DNA from 3 places in the Nitrosospira sp. TNL300 genome. Region 2 is predicted to be linked to each of the others. Evidence: predicted binding sites of a transcription regulator. Region 2 holds the regulator's gene; each other region holds the start of a gene.
The links. The regulator sigma-54, encoded in region 2, starts transcription at its own class of promoters, with help from an activator protein. The targets are predictions, from matches to a motif close to TGGCACNNTTCCTGCT.

Region 1 (9,038 bases), on a different replicon from region 2:
AACCTGATTTCGGACTGGGAGCGAGGTGTCAAGAAGCCGGGTGGCCCGGCATTGCGACTACTGACTGTAATCAAGAAGAACGGGATTCAGGCAATTGCTTGACTGTTGGGAGATAGATTTGCCAGAAATATCCAAGTGCCTGGATTTTATTGATCTGGCATGCATGCAGTTCAGAATGTCATCACCGGCCGGATCACGCCCTTCACCTGCGAAAGATTCATTGGCCCGAAGTAGCGGCCGTCGAATGACGTCCCGCTTACATCCGACATGAGCAGCAATTCAGATTTGCCGACCCTGTAATGGCGCCCACCGGCCACGACTTCATGCTTTCCGGTTTGCTTGCCTTTCTTCAGTTGCGGGGTGACGACAAGGTTGTGGATCAATCCTTGGAATGCGATCAGGGCAGCCAGTTCCTCGATGCCGGTTCCCTGTTTCTTGCGGACATTCAGGGGCGAGATGACAAGGTTTTTTACCGGAACGCGGGTAATAGTAGTTTCAACGGTCTGGATGGTTTCGATGGTTTTCATCGGTTTGTCTCCTATGGTTTTACGAATAAGGAAAGGGAAAAGCCGGTGCAGCCCTGCACCGGCATGAGGCTCAGTACTCGTCTGGCAAAAGGAAAGTTGTCACACTGCGGTCGGCCTCCGTGATGATCCAGAGCGTGTTTTCGCCATAACCCTTGCAGGGTTGGGTCTCGTCGATGGCATAGGCGGAGAGGATGCGAAACCCCGCCTGCACGGCCTCGTCATTGGTCTTTGCGTCTTCCTCGCAGACATGCCCCCAGTCACCCCGTACATGGCGGTTGAGGCAGCGGTTAAGCAGGAATACATTCCCTATGCTCATGGCCCCGCGCGTAGCAACAACCTGGCCGAGCAGGAAAAGCGGATAGATTACTTTTTCTCGTGTAAAAACTTGTTCCTGTGTAACGTTTTCCATGAAAGTCTCCCAATGAGTTGAAGAATAAGAGGCTCTAAAAACTGATCCTCTCGCTTGGACTCTCCTCGCCTCGCCCCTGGGGGCGACGGGAGTGGGGAGACAGCCCTTGCCCTCACGGGCAAGGGTTGGGAATGGGTGGGGTAAAAGCCAGGCAAATAGCGGGACTGAAGCTTCCCGCGTATACGTTTATCCCCCCACACGTCCCCCTCACAGAAGATTGGGGGACGTTGTGGGGGGATTGCCGCGGGGAGCTGCGAGCGTGCCGGCGCAAAGGGGTTCAAGGGCATTCAAGTGCGGCTGCGGCCGCAAGCCAGGCTTGCGGAGCACAGGCCATGACAGGCGAAGCGCACCATCCCAGGCACTGGGGGGCTGGCGTGGCCTGTGATGAGCAGCAAACGGGGAAAATAGGGAAGATTTTCGAGGACAGGCGAAAATCTCGAAATGCATGGAGATACTGACGCGCCAGCCGGCGGTGGACCGGGCGAGCACGTCACGCACCAAGGCTACATACTTTTGTGAGACGAGAACGCCGTGAACAAGTCAGGGATGTTTAACAACGGTGTGTGGGTAATAAAAAAGCTGCGGGCGTCCATTCCCGAAGATCCGTTCGAAGTCCTGATCAATGGCGAATCAATGGGGATGACAAAGCTTTTATCCTTTGCGAAACGTGTACCCGGTACAAGCCGTTTCCCGCAGGTTCTTGTGCTCTACTCTTCCGGTTATCTGCGGCTTAAGGCCGGAGCTGATCCCACGCCGCCGCTGCCGTTCGGTCAGAGCCTGGTCCTCGGCCCGGCAATCTTCGGTACTTCCGCTTCATGTCCGAAAAAGACCTTATTCTTCCATCCCCAGCTGGAGCGGGTTTCCATTGACACCTTCCAGCTCAACCAGGGTAACGCGGACAGAATGCTGATCCGGATTACGGGTTCTCCCATAACCCATTTGCGGAAGAGCGGCACGACCAGTCAGATCATGGAACTCATCTGGCTGTTGACCCTGGAAGAGCCGCAAGCCCTGGCCACCACGCTTCATGTGGCGGGAACGTTTGAATTCACAGAGGACGTGACCCCGGATCCCTTGCAGACAAAAACGTTCGAGTCGGTGCGGCTCCTTCAGATTTCCACAATGTTTATTGATAATGCCAGACATGATGTCGATGCGCTGCGTTTGCACACTGGAAACGATAGCGTGACGCTACCCTACGATTCTTCATTGGCAAATCTGCTGCTGCCAGTCACACCCGGTTCATTGAACCCTGCCATGCCGATGTTCGACTCTATCCATACAGATGATGCCGGACGGCCCAACGGGAATACACCGAGCTACAGAATCAGGATAAATTCAATCACAGGACCGACAACAGGTCCCATTATGGTTCGGGCATTTTTCAACAGGAGCCAGAACCTGCGTCATGACAACATGGGAATATGGGCCTTTCAGCAGGCGCCAGCATTGATAAAAAAAGGCACAACCGGAAGTATCAGCTACACCGTTATCGCGGGTGTTAATGCACATTCCCTGGAGCAAGTTGAAACTCGACCACCTGCGACAAAGCGGCAGTTCGGAAAGATTGGATCACAGGTCATGACAGGCAAAGCGGACTGCGGGACGGCAACTGGCGTTGCCCGTGAAAAACCAGCTGATAAGAGCATCCTGGGCGCCCTGGGAGGGTGCTTAACGCCATGAAGCAGAAAGTGCTGCAATCCTGATCAGCGCCGGGAACCCAAGCCGAGACAAGAGCTTAAGTAGTTATCAACAGATATATCCACGCCAATCGGGGAAAACTTATTAGCGGGAATATCCCCGATCCTCAATTGGCCTCATTGGAACCAGGACGAATTGCAAGGCGCGCAAGCTCCATGAGGCTGGGCAGGGTGGAGGCAGACTTGAGGGCATTCCGACAAATCCCACAAATGACGGGGTCGATCTTGTACCGGAATCCAGCAAACCTGATCTCGCACTCCTCAACCGCAACTGACGGTGCAGGCTTGTTGTGCCGGAAATCCCACGGTGCTACAGGCGCCGCATCACTCCACAGGCCAATGCCCTTGAGACTAGCTGCCTTTTGAGCCTCGGCATAAAGCCTCCGATCAGCCAACTGCTGGTCTTTGTCATACTGTGTGTAATGCCATGCCAGTCCCGCCTTGATCTGCTCAAGATTGACGTCCTTTCCATCCAATAGCACTTTTCCCAAAACACGCTGATAGCGGTCTTGCTTGTGCCACTCCACTGCAACGGTTCTGCCAAACACCAGCGTGGCCAGGTTCTGCCGGGATACGGTACCAAACGGCTGCTTGCGCTCGGGCGCATCGATGCCTACAAGTCTTACCTTGTGTTGCCGGTTTGACTTATCGAGAACTGTCAGGGTATCGCCATCGGCGATCTTGACAACTTTGCCGCTCAGGATTTCTGCCTGGGCCAGGCAGGCGCATAAGGCATAGATAACCAAGCCGATTATTAATCGGCTCGATCGGGTATAGGGGATCACGATCTCAGGTTTCCGAACTTAATTTTCACAGTTTAAGAGAATAAATAAGTTGATAAATTGTAGTTGCCACGACCTCATCTGGCAGTAAGAAGAACAATAACTATGTAGTGGTTTAATTTGCACAGACACCTCGATAAGTGGATTATTTACTTAAAGAGGAGGTTTTGAAGATGGAACGCAGGGCACGGAGGGAATTTGACGCCAGCTTCAAGTTAGAGGTTGCGCGGATGGTGAAGGATCAGGGAACGAGTATAGCCGATGTTTGCCGCAGCATGGATCTGGGAGAGACAGTAGTTCGGCGCTGGGTGAAGCAATATACAGCGGAGCTGAACGGCCAGGTGGGTATGGGTAAGCCGCTCACAGCCGAGCAGCAGCGCATCCGACAATTGGAAGCCGAGAACCGGCAATTGCGGATGGATAATGACATATTAAAAAAAGCCTCGGCCTTCTTTGCCCGCGAACTGAAATGAGCTACCGGCTGGTTCGCCAATTGCAACAGAAGGCCATTCCTGTGCAGCAGCTATGCCGGGTATTGCAGGTCAGCCGTGCTGGTTATTATCAGCACCAGCAGCGTACTGCGCGCGCTGTGGATAGCGCTGCCACGGTTCATCTCAAGGCTGCGTTTAGTGCCAGCGGCAGCAGTTACGGCAGCCGCCGTCTGGTCAGGGTCTTGCAGGCTAAAGGATTTTCCATTGGTCGCTACCGCGTGCGGTGCTTAATGAAAGCAGCGACATTGCGTCCGGTATGGAAACGCAAGTTTGTTCGCACTACCGATAGTCGGCACGACTTGCTAGTAGCGGAGAATCTGCTTAAGCGAGAATTCGAAGTGGCGTTACCGAATCTTGCCTGGGTATCAGATATTACCTATGTGCGCACGCGTGCCGGCTGGCTCTATCTTGCGGCAGTCATGGACCTGTTTTCCCGCAAGATCATTGGCTGGGCGATGGCGCTAAACATGACAACCAGCTTGGTTATCTCGGCATTGCGCATGGCCATTGCACAGCGCAGACCTCCTGCCGGACTGCTGTTGCATTCCGATCGTGGGAGTCAATACGCCAGTCTGGAATACCAGGCCTTATTGAATCAGCACCGCATTCGCTGCAGCATGAGCCGCAAGGGAGATTGTTGGGATAATGCGGTTATGGAGCGTTTCTTTCTGAACCTGAAAATGGAGCGCGTATGGCAACGAGATTACGCCAATCAGGCAGAAGCTCAACGAGATATTACCGATTACATCGTATGCTTCTACAACAGTAGCCGGCTACACTCGAAATTGGGCTACCTGTCACCTGTCGTCTATGAACGAAAAATGGCAGAAACACCACCTATCTCAGTGTCTGAAATTACTTGACCACTACACTACGCCAAATATAACTCCACTTCAGAATCAGTACCGGTCTAAAGTGAAAAATTTCGCCTTCTTTTATCTGCCAGGCAAAGCGTTTTTCTTACCCAGCAGGCAAATTAATTTCTATGCCTCACTTCCTGAACCTACCTCAACCGAAACCTCCTGTTTTTTTGTTCATGAGTGCCAGGAGCAGGAAACTGGGTTACGCGATCTTCAGGGCATCTCACGTTCCCGTTTTCTGCGTTTTTTGGTCATTTATCCCCCCGGTTTCGTAATTTAGCGTCGCATAAGGAGCTATGGGAAGGAAAGAGGGGGAAAGAAGTAGGAGAAAAAAAAGGAAGGGAAGAAAGGAGAAAAAGAAAGGAAGGAAGGAACAAGGAAAGAACAGCAGCAGGAGGTAATAGCTTGCAAAAAGGACTTGTAAAAACGGCTCAAACCTACTCCTTGTCTAGGTTTGCGCTGCTTTGTGTTTTGGTTTTATAGCTTCGTTTCATTGAGGCCTGGCGGTATGTCGATCCGGTTTTCCTCCAGTCTCATGCGATAGCTCGTCCTCCTGGTGGATGATCTGTTCCAGGAGGATGATATCGAGCTGGATCCTGCTTGCAAAGACATCATGCTGCAAAAACACGATGTTCTCCCCCTAGAGCTCCATTGCCAAAGGTGAGGGTTTTGTACATCCTCATACATCCTCCAGGAGATAGGATGCATGATTTTTATCATATATTGGTGGGGTGGGAAAGTTCATGCTCTCGACAGAATCGATGGTGGCTTACTGGAGGATGGAGGACACTGAGAGTTCTTCATCACATTCTTAAAAACGGGTTATCCCAGGCTACGCCTACAAGAAGACAGGCGTGATGCTGATGGGCATAAATGATGCGCAAACCATCCAAGGGTCATTGCTGCTTGAGCATGGGGCGAACGAGCGGTCGCAGCGTTTGATGAAGACCATAGGCGCTCTCAATTCTCGCTATGGGCGCAATACCGTTTCCGTTTTTACCCCCTCCTCTCCCAAGCCCTGGGCCATGCGCCGGGAAGCCATGTTGTAGTGGTCAAGTAATTTCAGACACTGAGATAGGTGGTGTTTCTGCCATTTTTCGTTCATAGACGACAGGTGACAGGTAGCCCAATTTCGAGTGTAGCCGGCTACTGTTGTAGAAGCATACGATGTAATCGGTAATATCTCGTTGAGCTTCTGCCTGATTGGCGTAATCTCGTTGCCATACGCGCTCCATTTTCAGGTTCAGAAAGAAACGCTCCATAACCGCATTATCCCAACAATCTCCCTTGCGGCTCATGCTGCAGCGAATGCGGTGCTGATTCAATAAGGCCTGGTATTCCAGACTGGCGTATTGACTCCCACGATCGGAATGCAACAGCAGTCCGGCAGGAGGTCTGCGCTGTGCAATGGCCATGCGCAATGCCGAGATAACCAAGCTGGTTGTCATGTTTAGCGCCATCGCCCAGCCAATGATCTTGCGGGAAAACAGGTCCATGACTGCCGCAAGATAGAGCCAGCCGGCACGCGTGCGCACATAGGTAATATCTGATACCCAGGCAAGATTCGGTAACGCCACTTCGAATTCTCGCTTAAGCAGATTCTCCGCTACTAGCAAGTCGTGCCGACTATCGGTAGTGCGAACAAACTTGCGTTTCCATACCGGACGCAATGTCGCTGCTTTCATTAAGCACCGCACGCGGTAGCGACCAATGGAAAATCCTTTAGCCTGCAAGACCCTGACCAGACGGCGGCTGCCGTAACTGCTGCCGCTGGCACTAAACGCAGCCTTGAGATGAACCGTGGCAGCGCTATCCACAGCGCGCGCAGTACGCTGCTGGTGCTGATAATAACCAGCACGGCTGACCTGCAATACCCGGCATAGCTGCTGCACAGGAATGGCCTTCTGTTGCAATTGGCGAACCAGCCGGTAGCTCATTTCAGTTCGCGGGCAAAGAAGGCCGAGGCTTTTTTTAATATGTCATTATCCATCCGCAATTGCCGGTTCTCGGCTTCCAATTGTCGGATGCGCTGCTGCTCGGCTGTGAGCGGCTTACCCATACCCACCTGGCCGTTCAGCTCCGCTGTATATTGCTTCACCCAGCGCCGAACTACTGTCTCTCCCAGATCCATGCTGCGGCAAACATCGGCTATACTCGTTCCCTGATCCTTCACCATCCGCGCAACCTCTAACTTGAAGCTGGCGTCAAATTCCCTCCGTGCCCTGCGTTCCATCTTCAAAACCTCCTCTTTAAGTAAATAATCCACTTATCGAGGTGTCTGTGCAAATTAAACCACTACATGTCGCCCTGCTACACTACAAGATGGAGCGATGTGCCGATTGCTTATGCACAATAGCGCCCCTATTCCTGTCGGAGGTGAGCATGGGTTTAGGTTTCAGCTGCGAACATGATGATCATAGGAAAGCCATGGAAAAAAATAATGCCCCGCACGATATTCGGCACGAGGAGATGTTGGATTTTTCTCGTCAAAACATGCTCCACTCGCTTCAATTATTTTTCTCTCATACAAAATACTCACTCACACTGCTAACTACAATTCTGGCTGCCTCGCTGGCTATTACTGCATTCTCGTTCGATAAGCTTCAAGGAACGCCGGAGGCATCAAAGCTCGCGCTGATCCTGGCAGCAACATTTCTTATACTCATGGGGCCGGTTTCATACATCACCTATCGGCTTATAGGCCGCTACTACCGGCTGTATGTTTCCTTTTACGTCTATGCTGCACGGTTGCATGAGCGGTACTCTTCTTCCATCGAGCACCCCTGGTTTGCCGATCTGAAGAGCAGGCTTGGGGATCCCAAGAATCACTCCGAAAATCTTTATGACGAATCAGCTGTGGCGAGGTTTTTGGATGATGAAGTTGCAAACTTTGCAAATGGAGGCCGCAATAGTTGGTATTTTTATCGATGGCTGATTTTTATCCTCGGCGCATTCGGCACTATTGCAGGAAGCTTCATTTTAGGTTGGCTTCTTATGAATCAATAGGATTTACTAACCGGTGGATGGGAGGCAGCTTGCCACTGACGCTATGGCACATATGAGGCACGGATGGGTGGAACAATTGGACCTACTCACCTCCGCGGAAAATGGAAAGCATAAAAACTTTATTCTGATTCCCAAGCTATATCACTAGCCATTTATAATTGCTCTCTCTCAAATCCGCTTCCTAAACTCCCCGCTCGCTATCGCCCAAACCCCACCAAGTGACCAGTAATGCTGACTTGTTCTCCACCGCGCAGCTGGTGGGCTACGCTGCCACCCTCGTAAGCCTGGGCGCATACGCCATGCGCGAGGACAAAATCATGAAGATCGGCGTCGGCCTGGGCTTGGTACTCTGGGCCTTACACTACGCAATGCTGGCAGGCTGGACCGCATCTGTAATCTGCCTGCTGATTGCGTCTCGCCAAATCCTCGCGTTCATCGCGCCTGCGATGTCTGGCAAAGCGCGACGTAACACGGCTGCTTCATACTGCCTGATGTTCACCGCGGTCCTGTGGCAGACCTGGGCGGGGCCAGTCTCACTGCTTCCCTGGATTTCTGCGCTAAACGCCACTTACGCATACTTTTATCTGGCTGGCACGCGTTTACGCGCTCAGGTCATGCTGTCCACGGGCTTGTGGCTGTTAAATGCGATGGCGCTCGACTCTATCGGCGGAGTGGTGATGAACACTGCTTCGCTAGGCATCAGCCTGTGGACTATCGTGCGCCTGGAGCGTGCCGCGGCGACTCCATAATCGCTGAAGCGCCAACCCAATCAAAGCGAAAAATGCCATTGCACCTATTTCAGGACTTCGTGGAATCCTTCTTGGATTAGGCGCGCAGCAGATCGTTGATGCTCGTCTTCGCCCGGCTTCGCGCATCGACTCTCTTGATGATGACGGCGCAAGCAGTGCTGTAGCTGCCGTCGCTTGAAGGCAGTGTTCCCGCTATCACCACGGAGCCAGCGGGAATGCGTCCATAACTGATTTGCTTGGTCTCGCGATCCAGGATTTTGGTGCTCTGGCCCAGCTGTACGCCCATAGCTATGATAGAGTTTTCTTCGATAATGACGCCCTCGACTACTGACGAGTTGGCGCCAATGAAGCAGTTGTCCTCGATGATGGTAGGGTTGGCTTGCATTGGTTCGAGCACGCCGCCAATGCAGACACCGACGGCAATGTGCACATTCTTTCCGATCTGGGCGCACGAGCCCACGTTGGCCCAACCATCGATCATCGTGCCTTCATCGATGTAGGCACCGATATTGAC
Region 2 (10,030 bases):
CGCGTTTTTCCTCGAAAAGCTGTCTGGCATCGATTTCGGCCATCTGATTGAATACCTCCTGATTATCAGGATTGGGAAAAATCACGAGCTTCTTCCCGGGAGTTCCGAAACAAGTTCACGGTTTCGGAGCGAAAATCGGTGTTGACCCTTATTGATACAGACGGGCTCTTTACCGCTGTTACACCTGATCATTGATTCAGATTGCCCTGATCCGGAATTCCTTGAACGATATCCGTGCGCTGGCTTTCATTTTTCTCCTTGCGGCGGACCAACTGACGATCGAGTTTATCAACGAGGTTATCTATGGAAGCATACATGTCGGCGCTGTCTGCCTCGACAAAAATATCATTGCCAGGCACCCGCGCCAGCGCCTCCGCCTTGTGCGCCAACTTTTCCACGGAAAGAGTCACAGTGATATCCACAATCTGGTCGAAACGTTGAGTAATCCGGCTCAATTTGGAAACGACATAATCGCGCAGTGCAGGTGTGATTTCGACCTGCCGGCCTGTGACATGGATATTCATTTGCGGCTCCTATGAAATGAACTGGGGTTAAAACGATTTCCGAAGATTGACGGAAGGAATTTGCAAGGACTCCCGATATTTTGCCACGGTGCGGCGAGCAACCATGATACCCTGCTGCCCCAGGACCTCCGAGATCTGGCTGTCGCTGAGCGGCTTCCTCGAATCCTCTGTATTGATCATTTGCTTGATCAGCGCGCGAATGGCGGTGGCGGAACAGGCGCCGCCGGTATCTGTTGATACATGGCTGCCAAAAAAATACTTCAATTCGAAAATACCGCGCGGCGTACGCATGAATTTCTGCGTGGTAACCCGCGAAATGGTGGATTCGTGCAGATTCAGCACGTCGGCGATTTCACGCAGTATCATCGGACGCATCGCAACTGCTCCATGCTCGAAAAACTGCTGCTGGCGTTCCACAATGGCTGCCGATGCCTTGAGGATGGTGTTGAAACGCTGTTGTACGTTCTTTACCAGCCATTTTGCTTCGTGCAATTGACTGCTCAGCCGACGGGTAGAGTCATCATGGCATCCTTTGAGGATCTCGGCATAGAGCCGGTTGACCCTGAGACGCGGCATTGCTTCCGGGTTAAGGCTGGCTACCCAGGAACCGCCGATTCTGGTCACGATGACGTCGGGTACGATGTAGCAGGCAACTGCCGAGCTGAAGGCCGTGGCCGGTCTCGGATTCAATCGCGCTATCATCTGCTGGATGGAACGAAGGCAGTCGTCATTGCAGTGCAGAACCCGCTTGATGGCGCTGAAATCCCGGGATGCGAGACTTTCAAGGTGATTGTTTACTAGCGCCAACGCCTGCTCCAGGTAGGGCGTATCGGATGGCAGCGCATGCAGTTGCATGACGAGGCATTCCCTTAAATTGCGCGCACCGACGCCGGGTGGATCCAGGTGCTGCAAATGTTCGAGGGCAATGTGCAGGTCGTCGATATCTATTGCCAGTTCGGCGGGCAACAGATCGACCAATTCTTCCAGGTCCTGGACGAGATAGCCATCATCATCCAGGCTGTCGATCAGTAATCCGGTGATCTTTCTATCGCGCTGGGAGATCTGGCTCAGGCTGAGCTGCGAGTTGAGGTGGTCGCGCAGACTTGGCGGTTCTGCCGCTTGTTGTGGAATATCGCGTTCGTCATCATCGTCCCGGTTGTGGCGAAAAACATTGTCATCCGGAAGCCACTCCCGCTCATCAAGCGGATGTTTTACGTCACTCTCTGCTTCAAGGGAGAGAACGGGCGTGCTTTCCTCGGCAATCTCCAGCTCATTCGGCAAGGGTGCGGCCAACTCCTCCGGCATGACATTATGATAATCCATGCTGCCGTTGCCGATGCTGTCATCAAGTTCCAGCAGGGGATTCTCCTGCACGATGCGCTCTATCTCCTGGTTCAACTCTATCGTGGAGAGTTGCAATAACCGGATGGATTGCTGCAATTGCGGCGTAAGCGCCAGATGCGGAGACAGCTTGACTTGAAGGGTTGGTTTCATATTGGAAAAACAGCGATAAAGCCGATCTCAGGTAAAGCGAAGCTTTATTTTCAAAGGCGGAAATGTTCTCCCAGATAGACTTTTCTTACGTTTTCATTATAAATGATTTCGTCTGGACTGCCGCTCGCAAGCACCCTGCCATCGCTTATGATGTAGGCATGATTACAGATTCCTAGTGTTTCCCGGACATTATGGTCTGTGATCAGCACACCGATGCCCCGCTCCCTCAGAAAGCGGATAATTTTCTGGATGTCCAGCACGGCAATGGGATCAACGCCGGCAAACGGCTCGTCCAGCAAGATGAAATGCGGACTTGTCGCCAGCGCACGGGCAATTTCAACGCGCCGCCGTTCCCCGCCGGACAAACTGATGGCAGGACTGTTGCGTATATGACTGATATGCAGATCGTGCAGCAAATTGTCGAGATGCTGCTGCATCTCGTCAGCCCCATAGTTTTTCAATTCCAGTACAGCGCGAATATTGTCGGCTACCGAGAGTCGCCTGAAAATCGAAGCCTCCTGCGGCAGATAGCTCAAGCCGAGGCGCGCGCGCTCGTGCATGGGCATCTCGCTTAGGTCAAGCTCATCAAGGACGATGTTGCCTCCATCCAGCGGCACAAGGCCCACCATCATGTAAAAACAGGTGGTCTTGCCTGCGCCATTGGGGCCCAGCAAGCCGACAACTTCTCCGCTTTTAACCGAAAGGGAAACATCATGCACCACTGTGCGCGACTTGTAGCTTTTTTTCAGATTCTCCGCCCTGAATTCACTCCTCTTCCCTGAGGAAACCAGGGGAGCTTCAGGAGCCTGGGAAGCATGGTCGGCGTGATCGCGGGTTGGAGAGAGATGAAGTTCCATAACGATGTTCGTTTATGAATTGTCTGCCTCGGGTTTGGGTTCCTTCTTCTTGGGCTGTATCACGGCTCTCACCCTGCCCTCGGAATGGGTTTGGGTGCTTGTTCCACCCTCGCCATTTACCTGGAAGAATTCGTTGATCGCATCGTAGGAAATATAGTCTCCATGAACTTCATCCTTCCCGCGTCTCAACCTTGCTTTCTTGAAAAGCTGAACTTTGTCGGCCTTGCCATCGTATTCCATACGCTCGCTCCAGCCCTCCACGTATTCATCCTTGCCATCGCGCTTCTGGCGAAAACTGGCGAGATTGCCGAATGCAGTGGCGTATTGAAAACCGTTGACGTCTTCTTTCACTGTCATCTTGTCTGCGCGAATAATCAGTGTTCCCTGTGTCAGTACGACATTGCCGATAAAGGTAGCCAGCTTGTTGGCATCCTGCACGGTAGCGCGATCTGCCTCCAGGTGCACGGGCTTGTCGCTGTCGGCCCGCTCTGCCAGAGCCGGTGAGCTGAAGAGCATCACGGCGAGAAAAGCAGCAGACAGGGGTTTCATGGAAATCGTGAAAGAGAACCTAGCGTTTCTTGTCATGCACGACCTTTACTTGCGACAGCAACTGCGTGGTGCCGGTACGATTGTTCATTTCCATTCCAATCGCTCTGATAGTGGCATTCGTTTCAATTATCTCCACGGGCTTGTCCGTTCGCGCAATATCCTGACCGGGAATAAGATGCAACAGGCTGGTCGTCAAGATTGTCTCATCGCGGCCTTTACCCGCATTTCGGACAATCACCACATTGCCGCTCAAATAAATGTCTTCGCCCTCGGCAGACATCCTGGCATGATCCGCCTTCAGTTGTACCGGAGGTTTACCGGGTTCGATAGTAATTAAACGTGGTTGTTCCAGCTCAGCCGAATCATCGTCGGGATAATGCACCATTTTTTTTCCGCGAAGCATTTTGTATCCCACGTCATTCTCATCCGTGCGAATGGCAGAAAAATCTTCCAAAACATAATCGGGAGCCCGTACCGATGCACTCTCCGGCGCAAGCAAAGGCGCATGCCCGTCCTGATTCAGCAGGAATAGCAATGATGCAAACAGGGCTATTATAACGAAAAGGAACCCGAGGCGAAGGTGACCCATCATGTGAGATAAGTCGCAAGATGCGCATCCAGCGTGTCCTGTGCCTGCATGATCATTTCGCAGATCTCGCGCGCCGCACCCCGCCCTCCTTCCAGACGGGTTATATAGTGCGCGTGCTTTTTCACCAGGGCAGGCGCGGCAGGCACAGAGATGGCAAGACCGCAACGCAGCAGGATCGGCAGATCGATCAGATCATCTCCCACGTATGCACACGATGATGCATCCAGGTGCTGGTCCTCGAGCAAGGCCTCGAACGCGGGAAGCTTGTTTTTTGCGCCTTGATAAACGAGGGTAACGCCCCAGTCCTTTGCTTTCAAATCCACGCAACGGGACTGACGGCCAGTGATAAGCGCCACCTTGATTCCGGTGGCCTTGAGCATTTTCAGGCCATGGCCATCCTGGCTGTTGAACGCCTTGATCTCCTCACCACCATCCGTGAGATAGAGGCTCCCGTCCGTGAGCACTCCATCCACATCGAAGATAACCATCTTGATCTTTCTTGCCTTTTCGTATATGTGTTGCATTTTGCTATTGGCTGAAACAGTCAGATCGAATGAATTTGTAAAAACTCTGGAACAACCTGCATTGCATATGAATGCCGAAGCTCGGTGAGAACGTAGGACATGAGTGAATGCCGCAGCTACCCGCTGTATCGCTGTGAGGTTGCCGCGTCAGCCCGAACGGGCACTGATGGACGGAAGCAAGGAGTTTCCGATCTAAGGGAGTAAAACTGCCGGATGAAAAGGCGGGATCAGTTTCTTGGCAATGGAAACACCACTGACTCAACCACTCCGCTCAACTCTTCCACCACCACTTCCCGTTCCGCTTGCTCTGACACGATTTGTCTGAGTCGCGAGATGACTTCCTGTACAAGCACTTCCGGCGCCGATGCCCCCGCGGTAATACCGATCTGCATTTTGCCTCTCAGCCAGGCTTCCTGCAATTGTTCCGCCCGGTCCAGCATGTACGCGTCCACGCCGGCATTTCTCGCGACTTCACACAAGCGGTTTGAGTTGGAGCTATTGGGCGAGCCTACCACGATCACGAGATCGCATTGCTTGACCATCGTTTTTACCGCATCCTGCCGGTTCTGGGTGGCGTAGCAGATATCATCCTTTTTTGGACCGAGGATTTTGGGAAAACGCCCTTTCAGGGCCTGAATCACACGATTGGCATCATCCACGGATAAGGTGGTCTGGGTCACGTAAGCCAGGTGAGCCGGATCCTGCACCTGCAGTTTCTCGACATCCTCTTCTGTTTCCACCAGATACATGGAAGGGCCCTCTCCCTCGGCCTGGCCCATGGTACCTTCCACCTCCGGGTGACCCGCATGGCCGATCATGATGATTTCTCTTCCCTGGTCCCGCATCCTTGCCACTTCAATATGAACTTTGGTCACGAGCGGACACGTGGCATCGAATACCTTGAATTGCCCCGCCTCGGCTTCGCGTCGCACAGCATGGGAAACCCCATGAGCACTGAAGATCAGAATGCTGCCAGGGGGAACTTCATCGAGGTTTTCGACAAATACTGCCCCCTTTTTTTCCAGATCCTCCACCACGAAACGGTTGTGCACCACTTCATGGCGCACGTAGATAGGGGCACCGTGTGTACTCAACGCACGCTCGACAATTTCGATTGCACGGTCCACGCCTGCACAGAAACCGCGAGGGTTTGCAAGCAATACCTTGATCATTTCGCCGTTTTCCATTAAGCACACCTCATTCAAGCACAAATACCGCTGGCGGTACGGTTAGCATTCGACATATACCTTCAAATTAATCCCCTGGATAACCTCTGTATGCCTGCGAGTGCGCATCCATTCTACAAATCTTGGCGCTTTCAATGCAGTCCGGGGAAGGCAAAAGCACAAACACCTATTTTACCATTCATATGTTTTCTCAAGAGAAATTCTTATCCTCCTGATTGACAAATCCGTTTCCGAGCGCCTGCCCGGTGCATGTTCATGGCGGAGGAGTACGAAAATCAGGATCAGGCAAGCGGTCGATTTTCCGGCGGGAACGAACGCGTTCCAGCTGTTCGCAAACCAGGCGAGTCCCCTGTAACACGCGCGTCGTCTGTCGCTGGATCAGATCGGGGTGCACGAAAAATACATTGTTATTCCTCACCGCGCTGAGCTGGGAAAACTGCCGGAGGAAAACTTTGACTTCAGCCGGCGCGCTTTCGTCCTGCTCCAATAAGACGCTGCTGATGATGGCATCCGGATCCGCCTCAAGCAGGTTTTCCCCGGATACCACTGGCGTCAGGGAAGATGACAGCGCAAACACGTTCGTGCCGCCGCATACGCGGATGACATCGCTGATGAGGTGCTGGTTGTTTACCGTCATCAGCGGCTGATGCCAGATCAACTGGAATACGCTGACCTTCGGCCGGTTGCTGTAGCTGTTCTCGATCTGTTGCAACGCCTCTTCATAGGTCTTCGCCGTCCGTTCCGCCGATCCTGCGGTTCCGGCCAGTCTGCCGATTGTTCGCAGCAGGCGCGGCACATCAGCCAGCGTGACCGCCTCTGTCGTAAAAACGGTCAGGCCAAGTCTTTCCAGCTTCTCGATATCGGCTCTGGCCTTGCCACTGCCCCAGGCCAGCAGCAGATCGGGCTGTAGCGCGACAATTCTTTCAAGATCCAGACTGAACGAGTCCCCTATGTCGGGAATGGATTTTGCAGCATCCGGATAATTGCTGTGCCTGCTGACGCCCACCAGCTTTTCCCCGGCCCCCGCTGCAAACACAAGTTCGGTGATGTTGGGTGAAAGTGAAATGATGCGCATTGCAGCGTGAGTCATACGAACACTGCGACCGTCATCGTCCGTCATTGTCTCCGGAAAACCCGGCAAAGAAGTTCCGGTTGCCGGAGCAGCAAAACCCGGGGAGGATGCCGATCGAATTTCGCCAGCATAGTCGGAATCCATGAGAGCCGATGTAAACAACGCGAACAGCAGCATCAGGACCTGGCGTATCAAGGTCACGCTGCTCTCCTCCCGGCATATCTATGGAGAAGGACTGGAAAGAATGAGAAAGGGAAAGCTGAAGGCATCCGGCAGGGCGGCGTGCCTGGGGTGTCTAGCCGAAAAGAAATTCAGACAGGCAATTCAGGCGCTTTGTACCGAGGAGGGCAGTGCCGGCTCGGCATCCTCCTGATAACGCTGGGCAAGGGCAACACGCTGCTCGTAGGCTTTTCGCGCAATGGCCACGTCTTCCAGGAAAAGCGGCAATTCCCTCATCAACAGTGCCTGAGGTCCATCCACCAGCGCTTTGCCCGGCGCGGGGTGAAAATCCACCAGTATCATATTGGCGCCGGCAATGACGCCTTGCGCAGTTGCATGCATGATATCGAGTACGCCATCCGGGGACGCGGCTCTCATTCCGACAGAATGCGATGGATCAATGCAGACCGGCATGCGTGTCAGTCGTTTGACCACTGGCACATGGGCAAAATCGACGAAATTGCGATGCGGATCTCCCATGTTGGTTTTCATGCCGCGCAGACCGAAAACGACTTTGCGGTTACCCTCGGATGCCAGATATTCCGCAGCATTGAGGGACTCATCCAGGGTAATACCAAAACCACGCTTGAGCAGCACCGGAAAATCCTGCTGGCGTCCCACTATTTTCAGCAGCTCGAAATTCTGTGTGTTGCGCGTGCCGATCTGCAGCATGACACCGGTGGCATTGCCCGTTCGATAAAGCGCATCACAGATTTCTTCGAGATGGGATTCATGGGTGATTTCCATGGCTATCACCCTGATGCCGTATTTTCCGGCCAGTTCGAATACGTAGGGCAGACAGGCCTTGCCGTGGCCCTGAAACGAATAGGGGCTGGTACGGGGCTTGTAAGCTCCCATGCGGGTGCACACTTGTCCGTTGTCCCGCAGCGCCTGCATCATCAGTTCGACGTGTTCGAGCGTATCCACTGCGCACAGTCCGGCAAAAACGTTCAGCGTATCCTGACCGAAGCGCACTCCGTTATAATCGAAATAGGTAGGCCTGTGATCATCCTTATGCCGGCCAAGAACACGATACTCCTCCGAGATCCGGACAACCTGCTCCACACAGGGCAGGTTTTGCATATCCTCGACCAGCAGCGCCTTCGTGTTCCCGATCAGATACACTTCGGTGAGCGTCTGCTCGCTGCCGACCTCGGTGCGTACTCGAGTGGATATTCCCGGCATATTGGCAAGATACGCCAATAACTGTTTGTAGTTGGGACTTTCAGGTCCGGTATCCGGACTAAGTACAAGAATCATAAAATAGAATTGGTTTGGGCAAACGCGCGGGCCTGGACGCCCCGGCCAAGGAACGGATTCTAACCGAAAAAACCAATGCTTGTCATTCAATCGAATATCGCGTTTAATCCCTTGAATAAAACAGATTTCAATCCCGAGCCATTCGCGACGCAAACTGGGAACCGCCGAAGCGCTTTGGCGAAAATACAGAAGTTGATCCGCGACGCAGGCAACTGCCATAGGCATAGACTCTTCCCGGCTACCGTGACAGAACAGGGCAGAAGAATCCGGAATGAAAAGAAAGCAGCCTATTCCCCCTATCCGCCTGCGATTTTTCTGATGGGACCGACGGCAAGCGGGAAAAGCGGACTCGCGCTGCATATCGCACGTTATCTTCCGGTGGAGATCATCAGCGTGGATTCGGCCCAGGTCTATCGCCACATGAATATCGGCACCGCGAAACCAGGCGCAGAAGCGCTGGCGGCCACGCCTCATCATCTCATCGATCTGATCGATCCGCATGAGCATTATTCTGCTGCCCGGTTCCGCACTGATGCACTGCGCACGATGCGGCAGATCGCGGACCGCGGCAATATTCCGCTTCTGGCGGGCGGCACGATGCTCTATTTCAAGGCGCTCCTTGAGGGACTTTCGGAACTTCCTTCCGCGGACAGCGACATGCGCGCTGCGATTGAAGCTAAAGCCCGGAAAAGCAGTTGGCCTGCGATGCACCAGGAGTTGTTCCGGCTTGACTCCGTCAGCGCGGAACGCATCAAACCAACCGACAGCCAGCGCATACAGCGCGCCCTGGAAGTGTTTTATCTCACCGGCAAACCCATGTCGGAAATACTGGGCAAGCCGAAAAATGTTTCACTACCCTACGAGGTGGTCAAGATAGCGCTCGTTCCCGGCAACCGTCAGGTGCTGCATCAGCGCATCGCACGCCGCTTCGAGCAGATGCTGAAGCATGGATTAATTGATGAGGTGCGCGCGATCCGTGATAAATTCTATCTGAGCGATGAAAACCCTTCGATGCGGTGCGTGGGTTACCGGCAGGTATGGATGCATCTGGAAAAGGCAACCGACGCATTGCGAATGCGGGAAATGGCGGTGGCCGCAACCCGGCAATTGGCGAAACGCCAACTCACCTGGCTTCGTTCCATGAAAGAAACCAGAGAATTCGACTGCCTGGAAGAAAATCTGCCTGAACAGGTGAAAACGTACCTCCTCAACACTGGATTGAAGTTTACAGAGGTTTCATAATCGGTAATTATTTGATCAGCGCGAGATTGGTATTTTTTATTCTGACCAGGAAAAATAAAATGATCGATAGATATAAACCCGTAGTTTTAGCCGTTGCCCTCGCAGGCGCCCTCTCCCTGGCGAGTTGCGGAAAAGAAGAGAAGGTGCATGAATCATGGAAGACGCCGGACCCCCAGGCGGTTGTGGACGATAGCACGCTCAACAGTTCGATACAGGGCGCCTTGAAGGCGGATCCGGAAGTCCGGCATCTCGACGTCCGGGTGGAAGCGCACAACGGAACGGTAATGCTGAGCGGTTTTGCGGATAATCAGGCTCAACTCGATCGTGTCAACATGCTCGCGTGGATGGTTGAAGGAGTGAAGAAAGTGGATAACAAGATGAATGTCCGCGGCGCTCCCCCTCCGGCTGACGGCTGAGAAGCCGCATCAGTATATAGAGTCGGCTTTTTACAGGTGTCACAAACCTACCAAGGAAAATTACCTTGATCTCATCTCTGCTTCTGACGCTGATTTT
Region 3 (10,030 bases), 510 kb from region 2:
CGGAATATTCGAAGAATGACACTCATGCTGAACTGCTGTGGATTCCTGTACCCACTCTTGACGAAATCGGCAAGCCGGGTGCAGATTATTACCCAGGCCCGCTACGAGGAATCGCCTCTTATCTGCCCGAAGATCGTTCTGGACGCAATGTGGAGAACTCGAATTATGGAATACGGTTATCCCAGCTCATAAAGGGCTGGGATATTTCCGCCTTCTATTACCATAGTCTCGATGCTGCTTCCACGTTTTACAGGGTTAGCGGACCGACCGAGCCACTGGTCTTTCAACCGCGCCACGATGTAATAGACCAGGCAGGCGCAACTCTTACAAAAGATTTTGGTTCTGTTGTATTGAAGGGCGAATTGGTCTATACGGATGGGCGAAAGTTTAACGTCTTTCGGCCGAGCGCGGTGGATGGATTAGCCAAGCAAAATACGCTCGACTACGCACTTGGTCTTGATTTCAGCTTGCCGGCTGACACGCGCCTGAATTTGCAGTTTTTCCAGCGCGTGTTTTTTGCCCACGACCGCGATAGCTTTACAGACAGCGTGGAGAATGGCGCCAGCATTTTTCTTCACGTTAAGCCTTGGCCCAAATGGGAGACACAAGCACTGCTGGTCCACAGCCTGAACCGGAGTGACTGGATGTTTCGCCCGCGCATCTCATGGAACTTCGAGAAGAATTGGCGATGGGCATTGGGCGCAGACGTTTTAAGTGGGGAGCCGACAGGCTTTTTCGGTCGTTTTGAGCACAATGATCGTGTATACACGGAAATGCGCTACTCATTCTGATCTTCTTGCTGCCATCACCTCCCGACCGTAGCAACACGGGCAACAGCGCAAAGGTGTCGAAGTAGATGGCACGATCCTTGCGCCGTGATCAGAGATTCTGCCGCAGTGCCTCAACCACCTGAACACGGGAAACATGTCTTGCAGGAAAGACAGCGGCGAGTACGGTTGCCAGGATTCCAATGGAAAAAGATATCAGCAGAGTGGAGGGAACAACCTGGATATGCGCGATGTAGCCCATGTTGGCATTGGGCGGCGGCGGCATCGGAATCCCGATTGCAGATATAATCAATGCCAGCACCACCCCGACGGCAAGCCCAATGGTGCTGCCCAAGACGCCGAGCAATGCGTTTTCAATCATGATCATGCGAAAGATATCACTGCTGCGGTTGCCAAGCGCCATCATCGTACCAAACTCTCCCATTCGCTCGAAAATGCTCATGTTCACGCTGTTGGCTACACTGAGTAGAACCATGACAAGAATGACAAGTTGCAGCACACCGAATTGGTCTTTGTACAGCTCTACCGTTTTTTCGTAGAAATCATTCAGTTCGACCCAGGTCTTGATTTCCAATCCGAAAGGTCCAAGCTGCTCCTTCAGCAGAGTGGCGATGCGGCCGGTATCGTCGGTTTTTTTGAGCGTTACAACGAGTGCGTTTACGTCCCGGGTGCCAAGTAATTCCTGCGAGGCTGCTAAAGGGATTTTTATCGCTCGCGCATCGTAATCATTGGAGAAACTCTGAAATACTCCAATCACCTCCAGATCGATACTGTTCAGGGCGCCTTCAAGAGTATTTGCCAACAGTGTGACGTCATCCCCCGGTTTCAATTTCAACCCTTGCGCGACACCCTGTCCAAGTAGCACACCGAAAGTATCCTTGTCCTCGAGTTGGCGTCCGGCGATGATCGAAACAGAGCTTCCCAGTCTTGCTTCTTGCGCTGGTTCCACGCCTTCGCCGATGATGGGCAAATCGCTGCGGCCGTTGCTAAGAAGGCCGGAGAAGTTCAACCGCGCCATCACATTTTCGACACCCGTCTGGGCAGCGATGCGTTGTTTGATCGCATCCGGATCGGCAATCAAATACCTTTCAGGGGCACGGGTTCCTTCAGCAAAAAAACCTTTTTTATAGACTTGCAAATGCCCTGATTGAGAATGAATCAGGGCCTCTGACAGGGTCACGAAAACGTCATTCACCCAGCCCCCGGCAAGAATAAGGCCTGCGACTCCAGCCATGATGGCTACCAGCGTCATCGCGGTATGCGACTTTTGCCGAAAAACACTGCGTAGGGCAAGCTTGAACATCGCTGTCGGCGCTATCGGTTATGCCGCAACGCATCAACAATGCTCATGCGTGAAGCGCGCCAGGCCGGATAGATGCTGGCAGCGAGAGTGGTGCCAATCGCAAGCGCCAACGATTGCAGTGCTATGTCCAGGGTAACCAGAATCTCTCCGGTATAACCTCTCGCCATACCGGGGGGAGGGGGCATGGGAATTCCAATGCTGGAGATGATATAAGCCAATAACAGCGCCAGCAGCACTCCCAGGATGCCGCCCAAGCAGCCAATGAGAATGCCTTCGGCCATGAAGAGGCGCATGATACCCATGCGCTTCACTCCAAGTGCCAGCGAAGTACCGATTTCACCTATCCGCTCCATGACATTCATTGTCATCGTGTTGGTAATGCTGAGAAGGATGATTGCGGCAATAATAAGCCTGATACCATAAATCTGCTTGGTGAAGAGTGTCACCGTCTTGTTATAGAAATCTGAGAGGTTATACCATGGGACAATCTGGAATTTGTCTAGCGGGAGTATGCTGCTCAGCTGTGCTAATGTGCTGTCGGTTTGTTCGGTCTCGTTCAGCAGTACCATCCAGACATGCGCTCCATCGGTGCGGAGTAATTGTCGTGCTGTTTCGATAGGCATACGCAGAGCCGAATCGTCATAAGACTTGGTGACGGTAGAGAATAAGCCGCGAATCCGCACCTCTATGGCATTGACCCCCCTCGTAGCAGTATTTGCCAACAGTACCACATGGTCTCCCACATTAGCGCCGAGATTACGTGCCAGTCCTTCACCGACGATAATACCCAGTGGATCATTGGCAGAGAGATGCTGACCTGCGGAAATCTGCAATGCATCGCCAAAAAATCCCTGTTGACGGGCATCGTCGCCCTCGCCTATAAACGAGATAGTTGCATCATTCCGACTGATCAGTCCACTAAAGGAGAGTCGGGGGGCCACGGCTTTGATTCGTCCTGATCCATCTGTACTTTCTAGTTCAGGTACCAGATTCGGCAGGAGAAAAGCATAAGGGTCCGCCTTTCCCGCTTCATGGTAGCCTGGGCGGACAATTTGTAGGTGGCCTAATTGTGACTTAATTGTGTGTTCGCGAAATGCCAAAAATATGTGTTCGATAAAGCCACTTGCAAGGATGAGAGCGATAGTGCCAAATGTAATTGAGCCCAGCGCAATGGCGCTACGACGCTTTTGACGCTTAGCGTTACGAAGCGCTAGGGAGAAGTCCAACCACAGCGTATGCATATGTCAATTAATCGAAAAGGAGTGGCTTCGGCTGGAAGGCTGAATAGCTGTCCATGGAGAAATGAAAGATGGTAAATTGTACAACAGACGAGACCGGTATAAAGGCAGCGAGCGATAATAACGCGTTCAGCTACGAAAAGGCATTCTCACGAAATATTGGCTGGGTGACGGAGGCCGAGCAACAGGCGCTACGTCGAAAGTGCGTCGCCATCGCAGGGCTCGGGGGAGTCGGAGGTTCCCATCTGTTGACCTTGACGAGGTTGGGGATTGGTGCGTTCCACATTGCGGATTTCGACACGTTCGATCTGATCAATTTCAACCGTCAGACTGGAGCAACTATAGGGACTTTAGGCCATGGCAAGCTTGAGGTCATGGTCCGGGAAGCGCGGAATATCAACCCCGAGCTAATAATCAAGGGTTTTGGTCATGGTGTAAAATCTGACAATTTGGATGATTTTCTTGAAGGCGTGGATATTTATATAGATGGTTTGGATTTCTTCGCCTTTCAGGCTCGTCTGAAGGTTTTTGCCGCTTGCGAATCAAAAGGTATTCCCGCTGTTACCGCTGCTCCGCTAGGGATGGGTGCTGCGGTACTCAATTTTTTTCCAGGCCGTATGAGTTTTAATGATTATTTTCGGTTGGACGATGCCCCTGAGGCAGAAAAGCCATTGCGCTTCCTGATGGGGCTGGCGCCCGCCCGCCTGCAAATGGGTTATCTAGCTGATCCTTCAACGGTTGATTTGGCCGGCCACAAGGGTCCCTCCACCATGATGGCTTGCCAGCTCTGTTCCGGTGTGGCGGCGACCGAAGCTCTAAAAATTCTACTCGGCCGCGGCCCTGTCTTGGCAGCACCCAGAGGCTATCATTTTGATGCCTATCACAAGAAGCTCGCTCATACATGGCGCCCGGGCGGCAATCGCAATCCTTTGCAACGTCTCGCTATTGCCATTGCTAAACGAAAACTAGGATTGTAAGTGAACTCTATTCCCCAGCCGCTCGCAGATATTCTTCAACTCGCCCGTTGGGCCCCAAGCGGGGATAATACTCAACCATGGCGATTTGAAATCATAGACGAACGGCATTTGGTCATCCATGCGTTCGACACGCGCGACCATTGCGTTTATGATCTCGATGGTCATCCCAGCCAAATTGCATTGGGCGCCCTATTGGAAACTCTGGCTATAGCCGCCAGCGGACATAGCATGCGAGCGAAATACAAACGATGTATTGGATCATCCGATGCACACTTAGACTATTTTGTCGAACTGCTCCCGGACAACCAATTGCCTTCAGATCCCTTGCTGCCCCACATCAAGAATCGTTCCGTCCAGCGCAGGCGTTTTCGTACCACTCCCCTATCTGATCTGCAAAAGCAGGTACTACAAAAGGCTGTCGAAGAATTTTACACAGTACGCTGGTTCGAGGGCGGAAGTCAACGCTGGCGCTGGGCGAAGCTAATGTTTGACAACGCGAAGCTCAGACTCACTCTCCCGGAAGCTTATAGCGTCCACCGCGACGTTATCCAGTGGAAAGCGCGTTTCAGCGAGGACAAGGTGCCAGATCAAGCCTTGGGGCTGGACGCTATGACCCTTAAACTGATGGGCTGGGTTATGGGCAGTTGGCAACGTGTGCATTTTTTTAACACTTACCTCGCTGGGCACCTGGTTCCTCGGGTGGAGATGGATCTGCTCCCCGGCTTGTTCTGTGCCGCGCACTTTGCCATTCTTGCTCACAAAGTGCCTAAAACAATGGAAGACTACGTACGCGCAGGCCGTGCAGTTCAGCGTTTCTGGCTCACCGCAACTGGGTTGGGACTGAGTTTGCAACCAGAATTGACACCTTTGATTTTCAGTCGCTATGTGCGCGAAGGAAGGCATTTTTCGCAATTGTCCAAGGCTTGGTCAGACGCACAAACATTGGCGGAGAGACTGAAAAACGTTCAGGGGGATGACACGGCCTCCACCGTATTTCTAGGACGAATCGGTCTTGGCGAGCCGCCTAGAGCGCGTTCGCTACGTTTACCGCTGCAACGACTTACTACCGGAACCTGAACCGCCTACCGCAGCAGAGCCAGGCGATGCTCTCCATTTCGTCGTGCTCCGCAAGTCCGGCCTTCCATAGCGCTTCGAAGAAGCCTGCTTTTCCCATGCGAGGAAGCGCTTGTGAATCGCGCTGGCACTGCCGAAGCGCTCGCCGGGCAGCGCCTTCCACTGGCAGCCGGTGCGCAGCACATACACAATGCCGTCAAACACCTGTCGAGCTGGCTGGCTTGGGCGGCCGTCCCGCACCTGGCTTGCGCAGGTACGCCTTGTCCGGCGGCAGCACGCGTGTGGGAATCAGCGGCTCCACCCGCTGCCAGAACTCATCTGTTGCTACCCACGACTCGACTCGTTTCTTGCTCAAGTATCGCTCCGGCACCGCGCTCTCTGCAGTTCGGACCATAGTTTAACTATTTACGGATAAGTTCTAAGATATGGAGTAAAGCTGGGGCATGCCGCTACCCGGGTACCATCACTCCGATGGACTCTTCTCGGTTTTCCCGCAGACTGACGGGGAAATTCCAGCTCGCCTATGGACATATGTCGAATTCTTTTACACTTTTACGGCAACTTTACTTACATTCTTCACTCGTCCCGGTTAATCTTTTGATATTAATGGATTTTATTATATGGCACAGCGTTTGCTTTATATTTAAAGTGTCCTTTATCCCTGACCATAAGGCACGTAGACTCTGGTTCTATCATCGCATCTGAAATTAAAGGAGGAGATTATGAAATTCAATTTAAAATTATCCGATTTATCGAGGCATCTGGTTACTGGCGCAGCAGTCGCAGGACTGGCGGTTAGCAGTTCATCGGCGTTAGCACTGGGTATAACATTCACGGCAGAGCCGTTTACCGTCAACCCTGGGGTAGTAGGTGAGGCTAATTCATCTTTTAACGCTCGCTATATCGACTTTAGTTACCAAGCCGAGGTTGACCAAACTGGCTCCGATTTTGCGGAAACAGGTGCCGGCTTTTTTGGTACGTTTCGGGATGCGCTTGGCGGCTCTCCAATTGCCAATACAGGATTGGGCACAGACTACCAGATGTACGCGCTCTATAGCGGAACTGGTGCCTCCGTGGAGAACCCGCCAGGCGCTGTGCAGGGCACCTTTCAAACTTTTAATGTAACCTTCTTTGTGGATCCGAGCATGAACACCCAGATCGGCCTGCTTCCAGGCATGAATGGAAACTCTATGGGTGTCACTGGTGGTGGTGGAGATGATATTGAAGTATTATCTGGAGTGTTAGGAGTTCAGGAGGGTGGATTTCGTGTCTTCTCAGCGCTTGTCGCAGGTGATTTCCACGTGCAATTCGACGCCACACCTGTAGGAGGATTCTTTAGCGGTGCAGCTTTTGCCGGCGGTTCCACTGTTGGGGATATCAATGGGGTCAATACCTCAGTGAGCGGTGTTTCGTTGCCACCTTCCAACTTCACCGACGCTACTATTATTGGTTCGGGAAATAGCAGTTTCACGGCAGTGCCGGAACCTGGGATGTTGTTCCTGGTAGGTATTGGATTAGTCGGTATGGGGTTCGTCTCCTCTCGAGCAAAACGGGGACAATACGCTGCTTAAGGCAATAAACCGGCCGCCCGAGAATTCTCTGGGTTTCAAAAAAATCGGAAACGGATTTCGTTTCCGATTTTTTTCTTGTGCTGAGTTGTGTTGTAGTGTAGGTGCAGTCTAGAGGTGAACCTTCAACGAGGCTAGGCTTATACTGATGCCGTCGTTCACCTTAACTCAAGACCGAGAGCCTAACTGTCATAGTCAAATAGGAGATTATGATCAAGGCTGCTTCATAACGCCTGCTCTTTCAGCAATGGGTCATCTAGACAGTGATGTGGATATCGTTTACAGGTTTTGATCTGCTGGCGCACGTGAGTCGAGAGTCATTGTTACCCTATCAAAATGAGGCTGTGGAAGCAAATATATCTACTCTGTCTGATCAGGTTTAGCCAGTTCAATGCGCTGGGGAGCAATATCGCGTGAGGTTATTTGCAACCTTTTCTTCCTCAGGTTTGGTAAGAAAATAAGTGTAGAGAGATCTTTGCTTGGGTTCGTGGGACCCGGCTAAACAAGCGACCTGTGCATCCACATAATCCAATTCCAAACGCAATAGCACAGCTGGTGCATTAACACGTTCACAGATACGTGTTTCACCGATCTGGCGAAATCCTAATACTCGCTTATAGTATCCTGCGTGGCGCGGATTTACCTCGATTACAAAATCTGTTGCCTTGTGAATAATGCGTCCATAAATATAAGCCAGATTAAATAGGGCAGCCAGCAACTCGGCTGAGCTATGGAGGGGATTTATCGCGAGTTTGGATAATTCACATATCTTTCGTTCTTTTGTGCGTAAGATTCCAACTTCCTGGTTATAAAGTGTATCAACGAGCAAACCATCTACCGAGTCAAGCCCTAACGTCAGCGTGCCGATGAGTTGCTGTTGCATAGACGCCTCCAGCGTAAGGCGGTTGGGATTGTGTGAAGAAATGGCTGGAGTTCCGGTATCATAACCACGCCAGGAATACATACTTTTTACCAGTTTATTTACTAGGTTATAGCGTGCAGGTGAGTCGGCAAGGCAAATTTGGTATTTACCGCGCCTCAAAACACACCTGCGCTCGTGACTTTCATTTATGGATTCTTCAGCTTCAATTAGTGCGTTGCGGGGAGTGGAACTGAATTGATTCTTTACCGAGGAGTAGAGGGAATATCTTTTAACGCGGAGATTTTCGTCGGTATATAGTTGCATCGTGCTGTCCCTGAAGTTAATCGGAGTTGGTTTTTTGGAATGTCTTGGCGCTGATATGGCGATCTCTGTCACGTCTTTTGATTTTGATCATGAGGGGTTGCAGAATTCGACTATTGACATCCAGACGAAGCGGACGTCTCGGTTCAATTATTGGCTGATTACCGCCGTTCGTTACGAAGACCGATACGCTTTCCAAGTAGTTAGGAAGGAACTGCCTGCACTAGCACAAGCATAATTCGTGCCAGTCTGCGTATTGCTTGCCCTCGGCCGCTTAACCGGGGACTTACCGCGGCTGAAATATAGGCACTGTCGCCAAGTGAAACCAATTATTTATAGAATGGAGATAACAGATTGTAATAAAAGGTATTTTTTTGTCGCTGTAAAGCGACACCTTGAGCAAATCTTTTTGGAACAAATGGGAATATAATCGGAGATAAGAAGAAGAAGCTCGAGTGTTTCAATACTGCCACTCAGATACCGGAGGGGCGCCTATAGGGCTAGCATGATGGGGTTGGGTCAATAATAGCTGCTCTAGATAGTATAGTCACGAGCTTCAGAATATGAGAGACGTGGTGGGTCAAGAAAGGAGACTCGCGTGAAGAATTCGAAGCCCGCGTACCGTCGCCACGATATATCCGATGAAACCTGGGCCTTGCTGGAACCGTATTTACCCGGACGCAAAGGCGTCTGGGGTGGCATTGCCTCGTTTCATCGATGCTGTATTCTGGATATTGCGGACGGGAGGGCCATGGCGGGATCTTCCGCCGGAGTACGGAGGATGGAGTCAGCCCATGGGTCGCACAAAAGGGAGCTCAACACCAAGATACATCTGGCCGTGGGTGCGCATGGTATGCCGGTCAGAGTCCTTGTTACACAAGGTCCCACAGCGGATTGCGCAGAGGGTTTTGATTTTGGAGAAGGCCTGCTCGATAGGGTTGAAGTCGGGAGAATAGGGCGGCAGATAAAGGATTTTTGCGCCTTTGTCCTCGATCATTTCCCGGACACCCGCGACCTTGTGGCTGCCCAGGTTGTCACAGACGACAATATCGCCTTGCTTGAGCGCGGGGCAGAGCCGGGTTTCCACATAAGCCAGGAAAGCTGCGCCGTTCATGGGAGCATCCAGGCACCACGGCGCAACCAGGCCGTCAAGATGCAGGCCGGCAACGAAAGTCATGGTTTTCCAGTGACCGCCGGGAGCGTGGTCATGGCATCGCTCTCCCACAGGGCAGCGGCCATGCTGCCTCGTCATGTTCGTGCTTGCTCCCGTTTCATCGAGAAAGATCAGGCGCGCGGTCGCAGGTCTTTTGCCAGTCCCGCCAGGCGGGCCTTGCCGCCGCCACGTCAGCACGTTCTTGTTCGCTGGCCCGCAGTGTTTTTTTATAACTGTATCCCAGCGAGCGGATAAACCGGTCAACGGAGGAGATGTGGACACGAACCCCCAAAGTCTCTTCAATCCAGTCGCGCAGCCCCGCAAGCGTTATTCCCTTGCCCTCCAGAAGCTTGCCCCTGACCTCCGCGGCATGGGCTTGCAGCGCATGACGCCGGTAGCCCCGATCCTGCGCGGGGAAACGCTCCCTTCCTGTCTCCACAGGCAGGTTATCTTCGATACAAATGACGGGCTGACTGAATATTTATCGGCCACCGCCCTGATACTCAGGCCCTTGTCCACATCCGCCACAACCCGGCGGCGCAAATCCCCGGAATAAGCTCTCGGCATGTCTCACCTCCACCCTAATCCTCTCCTATTTTGATGCACAGAGGAATCCCCCCGATTCCAACTAGAAGAAAAACGCTCTAGTAGCTTCCAGCTCCTTACAGCTTAGGGTAACTGGTAACCGTCATTTAGGCTGATGGAATGAGGGGCATCCAACGAAGCTCGATCAAAGGATTCCCATA

Region 1: the regulator sigma-54 is predicted to act here: its motif matches at 5,502-5,517, upstream of ACZ5BW_RS14870 (DUF4113 domain-containing protein).
Region 3: the regulator sigma-54 is predicted to act here: its motif matches at 6,002-6,017, upstream of pepA (flocculation-associated PEP-CTERM protein PepA).

The regions. Positions count from the first base shown of each region.
Region 1 is NZ_AP041006.1:1,346-10,383, forward strand. Features, by position in the region: gene ACZ5BW_RS14840 (helix-turn-helix domain-containing protein) at 1-102, shown strand, start outside; gene ACZ5BW_RS14845 (ParB N-terminal domain-containing protein) at 171-527, opposite strand; gene ACZ5BW_RS14850 (type I restriction endonuclease subunit M) at 598-936, opposite strand; gene ACZ5BW_RS14855 (hypothetical protein) at 1,468-2,619, shown strand; gene ACZ5BW_RS14860 (thermonuclease family protein) at 2,744-3,421, opposite strand; one part of gene ACZ5BW_RS14865 (IS3 family transposase) at 3,592-3,862, shown strand; one part of gene ACZ5BW_RS14865 (IS3 family transposase) at 3,862-4,772, shown strand; gene ACZ5BW_RS14870 (DUF4113 domain-containing protein) at 5,633-5,818, shown strand; one part of gene ACZ5BW_RS14875 (IS3 family transposase) at 5,822-6,732, opposite strand; one part of gene ACZ5BW_RS14875 (IS3 family transposase) at 6,732-7,002, opposite strand; gene ACZ5BW_RS14880 (DUF4113 domain-containing protein) at 7,069-7,125, shown strand; gene ACZ5BW_RS14885 (hypothetical protein) at 7,197-7,775, shown strand; gene ACZ5BW_RS14890 (YgjV family protein) at 7,994-8,524, shown strand; gene dapD (2,3,4,5-tetrahydropyridine-2,6-dicarboxylate N-succinyltransferase) at 8,601-9,038, opposite strand, start outside.
Region 2 is NZ_AP041005.1:99,820-109,849, forward strand. Features, by position in the region: gene hprK (HPr(Ser) kinase/phosphatase) at 1-43, opposite strand, end outside; gene hpf (ribosome hibernation-promoting factor, HPF/YfiA family) at 189-524, opposite strand; gene ACZ5BW_RS00490 (RNA polymerase factor sigma-54) at 552-2,018, opposite strand; gene lptB (LPS export ABC transporter ATP-binding protein) at 2,069-2,875, opposite strand; gene lptA (lipopolysaccharide transport periplasmic protein LptA) at 2,888-3,424, opposite strand; gene lptC (LPS export ABC transporter periplasmic protein LptC) at 3,444-4,016, opposite strand; gene ACZ5BW_RS00510 (KdsC family phosphatase) at 4,013-4,537, opposite strand; gene ispH (4-hydroxy-3-methylbut-2-enyl diphosphate reductase) at 4,765-5,709, opposite strand; gene ACZ5BW_RS00520 (cobalamin-binding protein) at 5,978-6,997, opposite strand; gene ACZ5BW_RS00525 (3-deoxy-7-phosphoheptulonate synthase) at 7,121-8,275, opposite strand; gene miaA (tRNA (adenosine(37)-N6)-dimethylallyltransferase MiaA) at 8,594-9,517, shown strand; gene ACZ5BW_RS00535 (BON domain-containing protein) at 9,577-9,933, shown strand; gene ACZ5BW_RS00540 (acyl-CoA dehydrogenase) at 9,999-10,030, shown strand, end outside.
Region 3 is NZ_AP041005.1:2,813,213-2,823,242, reverse strand. Features, by position in the region: gene ACZ5BW_RS12950 (DUF1302 family protein) at 1-791, shown strand, start outside; gene ACZ5BW_RS12945 (ABC transporter permease) at 880-2,091, opposite strand; gene ACZ5BW_RS12940 (ABC transporter permease) at 2,103-3,332, opposite strand; gene ACZ5BW_RS12935 (ThiF family adenylyltransferase) at 3,401-4,306, shown strand; gene ACZ5BW_RS12930 (nitroreductase family protein) at 4,307-5,383, shown strand; partial or broken gene ACZ5BW_RS12925 (transposase) at 5,403-5,774, opposite strand; gene pepA (flocculation-associated PEP-CTERM protein PepA) at 6,103-6,951, shown strand; gene ACZ5BW_RS12915 (N-acyl amino acid synthase FeeM domain-containing protein) at 7,337-8,206, opposite strand; partial or broken gene ACZ5BW_RS12910 (transposase) at 8,730-9,035, shown strand; partial or broken gene ACZ5BW_RS12905 (transposase) at 9,084-9,383, opposite strand; gene ACZ5BW_RS12900 (winged helix-turn-helix domain-containing protein) at 9,403-9,723, opposite strand; gene ACZ5BW_RS12895 (helix-turn-helix domain-containing protein) at 9,612-9,851, opposite strand; gene ACZ5BW_RS12890 (MAC/perforin domain-containing protein) at 9,977-10,030, opposite strand, start outside.